One region of the Janthinobacterium woesei genome, then DNA from elsewhere that is predicted to be linked to it. Evidence: predicted binding sites of a transcription regulator. Region 1 holds the regulator's gene; the other holds the start of a gene.
What was found. Region 1 encodes LexA, which represses DNA repair genes until DNA is damaged. Its sites were predicted from a motif close to ACTGTATNNNNATACAGT; they were not measured.

Region 1 (3,732 bases):
ATTGCCAGGCGTGCATATCGACGTGGTCATGCCGATTCCCGACTCGTCGCGTCCGGCCGCCATCCAGTTGGCCATGGCGCTCAACATCGAGTACCGCGAAGGCTTCATCAAGAACCGCTACATCGGCCGTACCTTCATCATGCCTGGCCAGGCGGCGCGCAAGAAGTCCGTGCGCCAGAAGCTCAATGCGATTCCATCCGAATTCAAGGATAAAGTCGTGCTGCTGGTCGACGACTCCATCGTGCGCGGCACCACCAGCCGTGAAATCGTGCAAATGGCACGCGAAGCGGGCGCCAAGAAGGTCATCTTCGCTTCGGCCGCGCCGCCGGTGATCTACCCGAACGTGTACGGCATCGACATGCCGACGCGCGACGAGCTGATCGCCTACGGCCGCACGACGGAAGAAGTGTGCCGCGAAATCACGGCCGATTATCTGGTGTACCAGGATATCGCGGCCCTGAAGCAAGCGATTGCCGACGTCAACCCGGCCCTGACGAACTTCGAGGCATCGTGCTTCGATGGCGTGTATGTGACGGGCGACGTGTCGCAGGAATACCTGGACCGCCTGGAATACGCACGCCACCATCCGAAGGCGGCAGCGCCCGAAGATACGCCGCGTTCCCAGTTGAACCTGAACCTCGCTACCACCGAGGGTTGATGCAGGGCCCGGCTATTGCCGGGCTTTTTTTTTGCCTGACATTTTTTCTCCGCCTTGCGCACCACTCAATCATGAGCAACAACAAAACCTACGGCTTTACCACTACCATCCTGCATAGCGACCGCCGCAAGGGCATCGAACATGGCTCCCTGCACAAGCCCTTGCACACCTCGGTGGCTTTCGGCTATGCCGACGCGCGCCAGCTGGCCTCCGTGTTCCAGGGCAAGGAACCGGGCTTCCGCTATGGGCGCCAGGGCAATCCGACGGTCTCCGCGCTGGAAGACAAGGTCAACAAGATGGAAGATGGCGTGGCTACCTTGTGCTTCGCCACCGGCATGGGCGCCATCGGCGCCGTGGTGCAATCCTTGCTGCGCGCGGGCGACCACGTCGTGTCGTCGGCCTTTTTGTTTGGCAATACCAACAGTCTGTGGCAAACGGTGACGGGGCAGGGCATTGATGTGGCGTTTGTCGATGCCACCGATGTCGCCAATGTAGCGGCTGCCATCACGCCTGCCACGCGTATTGTTTTCGTGGAAACTATCGCCAATCCGCGCACGCAGATCGCCGACCTGGCCAAGATCGGCGCCTTGTGCAAGGAGCGCGGCATCCTGTACATCGTCGACAATACGATGACCACGCCGTATCTGTTCCGCCCGAAGGCGGTGGGCGCGGGGCTGGTGGTCAATGCGTTGACGAAATCCATCGGTGGCCACGGCAATGCGCTGGGCGGTAGCTTGACCGATACGGGCGTGTTTGACTGGACGCAATACCCGAACATCTTTGAAAATTACAAGAAAGTGGCGCCCGCGCAGTGGGGTATCGCGCAAATCCGCGCCAAGGCCTTGCGCGACTTCGGCGCCTCACTGGGACCGGAAGCGGCGCACCATATTGCCGTTGGCGCCGAAACCATGGCCTTGCGCATGGACCGCACCTGCTCGAATGCCCTGGCGCTGGCGAGCCTGCTGCAGGCCGATCCGCGCGTGGCGGCCGTGCATTATCCGGGTTTGCCCTCGCACCCGCAGCATGCGCTGGCTGCCGACTTGTTCCGCAGCTTTGGTTCCCTGTTCAGTTTTGAGCTGAAAGACGGCATCGATTGCTTCGATTTCCTCAATCGCCTGAACTTGGCCATTCCCGCCAGCAACTTGGGCGACACGCGCACCTTGGTCATTCCCGTCGCCCACACGATTTTTTATGAGATGGGTGCCGAGCGCCGCGCCAGCATGGGCATCGCCGAATCGCTGATCCGCGTCTCCGTCGGTATCGAGGATGAGGTCGATTTATTGGAAGACTTCCGCCAGGCGCTTGAGGCATAAAGTGCCGTAAATAAAAAAGGCCGGAACAGCACATGACTGTTCCGGCCCTTTTTACGTGCAACAGTTTAATGCCAGCTGCGCATCAGGCCCACTGCCAGGCCTTCCAGCGCAAATTCGTCTTCGGGCGAGACGGTAATGACCTTGAAGTCCGGGTTTTCCGGCAGCAGTTCGATCACGGAGCCTGTTTTCCTGTAGCGCTTGACGGTGACTTCGTCGCCGATGCGGGCCACGACGATCTGTCCGTTCTTGGCGCTGTCGACCTTCTTGACGGCCAATAAATCGCCATCCATGATGCCGGCGTCGCGCATGGACCAGCCGCGCACTTTCAGCAGGAAGTCGGGCTTGGCCGAAAACAGGGCTGGATCGACGTTGTAGCTCGCTTCCAGGTTTTCCTGCGCCAGGATGGGCGAGCCAGCCGCCACCCGGCCGATCAGGGGCAGCGACATCAGCAGCGCCGCCGGCACTTTGGCCGGTAGCGTTTCAGCGGCCGCGCCGATCAGGCGAATGCCGCGCGAGGTGCCCGGCGAAATCTCGATCGCGCCCTTGCGGGCCAGGGCCTGCAAATGCTCTTCGGCCGCGTTGGCCGATTTAAAACCCAATTCGTTGGCGATTTCGGCACGGGTGGGAGGAAAACCCGTATTTTCAATCGCGTCCTTGATCAGGTTCAGGATTTGTTCTTGTCGTGCTGTCAGCTTGATCATGAGCGGTGGGTGCATACTAAAATGCTGTCTATATGAACAGTCTGTATTTTTGTACAGTATCGCCCACTATGCAAGGGGATTTGCGCTTTTTGCGCGGATTTCGCGCGAAATAGTCGGCGCAGGCGGAAAAATGCGGCTACGCAGCGGTGTCCAATGCCGTTGTGGAAGGAATTATTGAAACCTTTGCCAATAGCGGTTATAATCTTCGGCTGACCTTCCCACACTCGTCTTGACGCCGAGGTGGGCGATTATCAATCCGACCTGAAGGAGTTTGCATGCGTCATTATGAAATAGTCTTTATCGTCCATCCGGACCAGAGCGAGCAAGTGCCCGCGATGATCGAACGCTACAAAGCCAGCGTAACCACCCGCGGCGGTTCGGTTCACCGCGTGGAAGATTGGGGCCGCCGTCAAATGGCTTACTCGATCCAAAAGCTGCCTAAAGCACACTACATCTGCCTGAACATCGAATGCGATAACGAGACCCTGGTCGAGTTGGAAACAGCATTCAAATTCAATGATGCCGTGTTGCGTCACCTGACCGTTAAAATGAAGAAAGCTGAAACAGCTCCTTCGCCGATGATGAAATCGGTACAACGCGAAGATGCGGCTAAAAGCCACCGCACCGAAGCACCAGCAGCCGCTCCAGCCGTAGCAGCTTAATTGTTGACCAGGATCGTGCGCTGAACCAGCTACAAGTAACCGCCATCATTGCCGAGCGCGAAATATTGCGCTATACCCCGGCAGGGCTGCCGATTGTGAATGCAGTATTGCAACACAGTTCGCAGCAGATGGAAGCAGGGATTGCCCGTTTGACCGAGTTTGATGTTGCCGCGCTTGCCGCTGGCGAAATCTCAGGCCGGTTCAGTCAGGCAAGCTTGGGCGGGGTCTATCAGTTCACGGGTTTCCTGGCCAGGAAAAGCCGCAACAGCAAGAGTTTGGTGTTTCACATCATTGATTTTAGTGCAGTCACTTCCGACTAGCGCATTTTTAGATACAGGAGCCTCACATGGCATTCGGTAAAAAGTTCGACAAAAATAAGCTCAAGCTTAAAGAAAAAC
Region 2 (3,732 bases), 120 kb from region 1:
CCATTTTCAGGGGCGAGCCATAGAAAGGCCGGTGTTCGCGCATCAGCAGGGCGATCGGCTGGGCCAGCAGCCAGCCGGGGCGGGGCATGCCGGGCAAGCCGGGCGGCAAGTCGGGCAGCGCGTTTTTTGCAAGGGGTTTCGCCGGCAGCGGCAGCCACTGGTTGGCTGCCTCGGGGCGGTAATCGGCGCGCGGTGATGCCTGTAAGACATTCTCGGCGCCCAGGCGCGCCACCAGCAATTCCATCAGGCGCTGGCGCTCCTGCGGCGTGCCGCCCGGCTCGGGAAACAGGGTTTCGCTGGGCGGCGCCATTGCCTGCACCTGCAGCGCTTCCAGGACGAGGCCGATCACGGGCGCGTCCAGCACCAGCTGCGCCAGGCGTTCCTTGAGCAAACGCAGCAAGTGTTCGTCGCGCCAGACAGCCTCGCCCAGCGCCAGCTCGATGACGGTGGGCGGGCGCGCCACCCGGCCCCGCTCGTGCGCCAGCAACAGGGCGATGCGCTCGACGGCGAATTGCCGCGCGCACAGCCAGCCCGTCATTTGCTGCAGCAAACGGCGCGCGCCGAACAGCAGCGCGTCCGCGTTTTCCACGCGGTCGAACAATTCCAGGCTGGCGCGAAACGTGGGCGGTGCCTCGATCCACACGAACAGTTCCGTGCCGTGGCCATGCGCATCGTCGAGCATGCCCAGCAAGGCAGCGCCGCAGCGGCGCTGCAGCCCGGGCCGGGGCAACTGGCGCAACTGCCCCAGGGTGCGGCAACCGATGCCCTCTAACCAGTCCAGGTAGGGGCGCGCCGGTGGCAGCAAGGCGCACGGCAGCCGGTCGAGGCGGCGCACCAGGCTGGCCATGCCCAGCACGCGGCTGCGGCGCGTATTCGCGCGCGCCAGCAGCCAGGCGCCGCGCGCCGTGGGGGCGCACGACAGCACGGCCGTGTAGCCCAGCGCGCGCAGGCTCGTTTCGATTCTCCGGCACAGGGCGCGCACGCCGCCAAACAGGCGCAGGCTGGCGCCCGCGTCGACCAGCAGGGTCGCCTCCTCGCCTTGCGCCACCTGCGGCGAGTATTGCAGCAGCGCCAGCGCCACCGCTTGCAACGCCTGCGCTTCCAGTGCGAAAGAGCGTTCGTGCAGGCGCGCCTGCGGTGCCAGCATCAGTGCGCCCGCGCGGCGCATGCCCGGCTTGATGCCCGCCGCCCGCGCCAACGGCGACAAGGCCATCACTTGCTCCTGCTCCAGCACCACGCCGAGCGGGTCAGCCGACCAGCTCGGGCAAAATACTTCGAGCGGGAGCCGGGGCAGGCAAAGGCCGATCCAGAGTTGCATGGCGCACTAAGAGCCTATCTCAGTAGATGAATACATCTCCTGCAAGCGCCCCTCAGAAGCGGGGACTGCGTTGTTCGTCGTCGCGTGGCTCGCCACGCGTCCTCCTCGCGCCTTGTCCGCGCTCCTGATGTCCCGCCTGCAAAAGACGCTCCCTACTGGGATAGGCTCTAATAAAGAAGGAGGTTGCAGGGGCAGGAACAGCGGCGCATCGCGCTGCGGTCCCCGGCGCTTGATGAAGCCGATCTCGATGCCGCCAGCGGCCGGACGCACGGATAGGCGCAGCGGCGCCGGCGACGCATCCTGCGCGCCGTGCAGGGGGCGCAGCATGCAGAACAGGGTATTGCCCGCCTGCGCCGCCAGGTGCAGCCGGCGCAGGCTATCGCCGCGCACATGCGATTGCCAGAACAGCAAGGCGCCACAACTGCCGCTGCGCAAGATGTTTTCCGCCGCCCACAAGGCATCCTTGCTACTGGCGCTACGCAGCCACAGCAGTTGCGACGGCGCCAGCCCCTGCGCGGCCAGGGCCAGCGCCTGCGGCGGATGGGGCGGCTGCAACAGCACGATGGCTTGCCCCGTCAATTGCGCCAGCGCGGGCGCCAGCAGGCGCAATTCGCCGCTACCCGGCTGCTGCACCAGCAAATCGATGAGGCTGCCGCCGGGCCAGCCGCCGCCCGGCAGCTGCTTTGACAACGCGGCAAAGCCCGTATCCAGGCAGCGCGTGACGCCCTGGCCCAGCTGCGATGCACGCCAGAGTGACGGGTGCAAGGCTTCCGGCGACGCCATCAATTGGGAATGTTGCATAAGTTGTTGCATCACTGAGATGAAGATAAATACTGTATGCATATACAGTACTATTCATTGCGGCTTTTGGCAAGGTTTATCTGCGTATCGCCCACCAGGGGGCCGCTTCGCACAGTCCGAAAAAACCCGTTTTTAACATCGATTGCTGTACCATAAGCACTATCCTTACCGTCGGGCAATGTACCCGGCGCTCCCTTTTCGTCCATAAGGAAAGCTCATTTGACCACCATCCAAATCATCAGCGCGCTCGTCTTCGCCCTTGCGCTCATCCACACCTTCGCCGCCAAATCCTTTGAGGAACTGGCGCACCGCAATCCCCGCCATGCGGGCCTGCTGCACTTGCTGGGCGAAGTGGAAGTCGTGTTCGGCTTCTGGGCCTTCATCTTGATCATTATCATGGCCTTTGTCTCGGGCGGCGATGCTGCCATCGCGTATGCCGAGTCGCGCCAGTACACGGAACCGCTGTTCGTCTTTGTCGTCATGGTGGTGGCCGCTTCGCGCCCCGTGCTCGACGCCGTGCAGGGCCTGCTCAAAGGGGTGGCGCGTGTGATGCCGCTGCGCACGGAACTGGCCCTCGTCTGGCTGGGCCTGGCGCTGGTGCCCCTGGCGGGCTCGATGATCACGGAACCGGCAGCCATGACACTGGCCGCGCTGATGCTGGCGCCGCAAATCTTCCGCCCGGGCATCCCTGAATGGCTGAAATATGGCGCGCTGGGCGTGCTGTTCGTCAACGTCTCCATCGGCGGCACCCTGACTTCGTACGCGGCGCCGCCCGTGCTGATGGTGGCCACTACCTGGAACTGGGACAGCGCCTTCATGGCCAGCCATTTCGGCTGGAAAGCGGCCATCGCCGTGCTGGTCAACGCTACGGGCGTGAGCATACTGCTGCGCAAATATCTGCACAGCAACACCTCCGACATCAAGCCGAAAGCCGGCGAGCTGGAGATTCTGAAAGTGCCGCTGGCCGTCAGCCTGGTACACCTGGCCGTGCTGGCCGGCGTGGTAGCCCTGGCGCATCACCCGGTGCTGTTCGTCGGCCTGTTCCTGTTCTTCCTGGGCTTCGTGCAGGCGTATGAGCGCTATCAAAGCCCGCTGATCCTGAAAGAAGGCTTGCTGGTTGGCTTCTTCCTGGGCGGCCTGGTGGTGCTGGGCGGCATGCAGCAATGGTGGCTGCAACCGATCGTCTCCAGCCTGAAACCGCTGGCCTTGTTCTTCGGCGCGCTGGGCTTGACGGCCATTACCGACAATGCCGCCCTGACCTACCTCGGTTCGCTGATCGTCGGCATGACGGACGAAGCCAAGTACATGCTGGTGGCCGGTGCCGTGGCCGGTGGTGGCCTGACCGTCATCGCCAACGCGCCGAACCCGGCCGGCGTGGCCCTGCTGCGCCGTGGCTTCAAGGATGAATCGATCGGCGCCGTCGGCCTGCTGGCGGGCGCCCTGCTACCGACTGCCGTGGCTGCCCTCGCCTTTCTGGCCCTGTAAGCTATCCCCTGCCCACGGGCGGCGCCTGACGCCGCCGGTGGCGCGCAAAAAAATCCAGCAACAGCTTGCTGGCGTCGGGTTTGGCCTTGTCGTTGAATGGCAGGCTGGCGTCGCCACCGCTCCAGGCG

Region 2: imuA (translesion DNA synthesis-associated protein ImuA) is a predicted target of LexA. The motif match lies at 2,151-2,168, and genes of this name have one in related genera.

The regions. Positions count from the first base shown of each region.
Region 1 covers NZ_JBNYXW010000006.1:223,797-227,528, forward strand. Annotated here, with positions in the region: gene purF (amidophosphoribosyltransferase) at 1-658, shown strand, start outside; gene ACQ4W6_RS08715 (cystathionine gamma-synthase family protein) at 730-1,971, shown strand; gene lexA (transcriptional repressor LexA) at 2,037-2,672, opposite strand; gene rpsF (30S ribosomal protein S6) at 2,948-3,334, shown strand; gene priB (primosomal replication protein N) at 3,355-3,654, shown strand; gene rpsR (30S ribosomal protein S18) at 3,681-3,732, shown strand, end outside.
Region 2 covers NZ_JBNYXW010000006.1:102,267-105,998, reverse strand. Annotated here, with positions in the region: gene ACQ4W6_RS08200 (Y-family DNA polymerase) at 1-1,318, opposite strand, end outside; gene imuA (translesion DNA synthesis-associated protein ImuA) at 1,325-2,119, opposite strand; gene ACQ4W6_RS08190 (putative Na+/H+ antiporter) at 2,339-3,604, shown strand; gene ACQ4W6_RS08185 (extracellular catalytic domain type 1 short-chain-length polyhydroxyalkanoate depolymerase) at 3,606-3,732, opposite strand, start outside.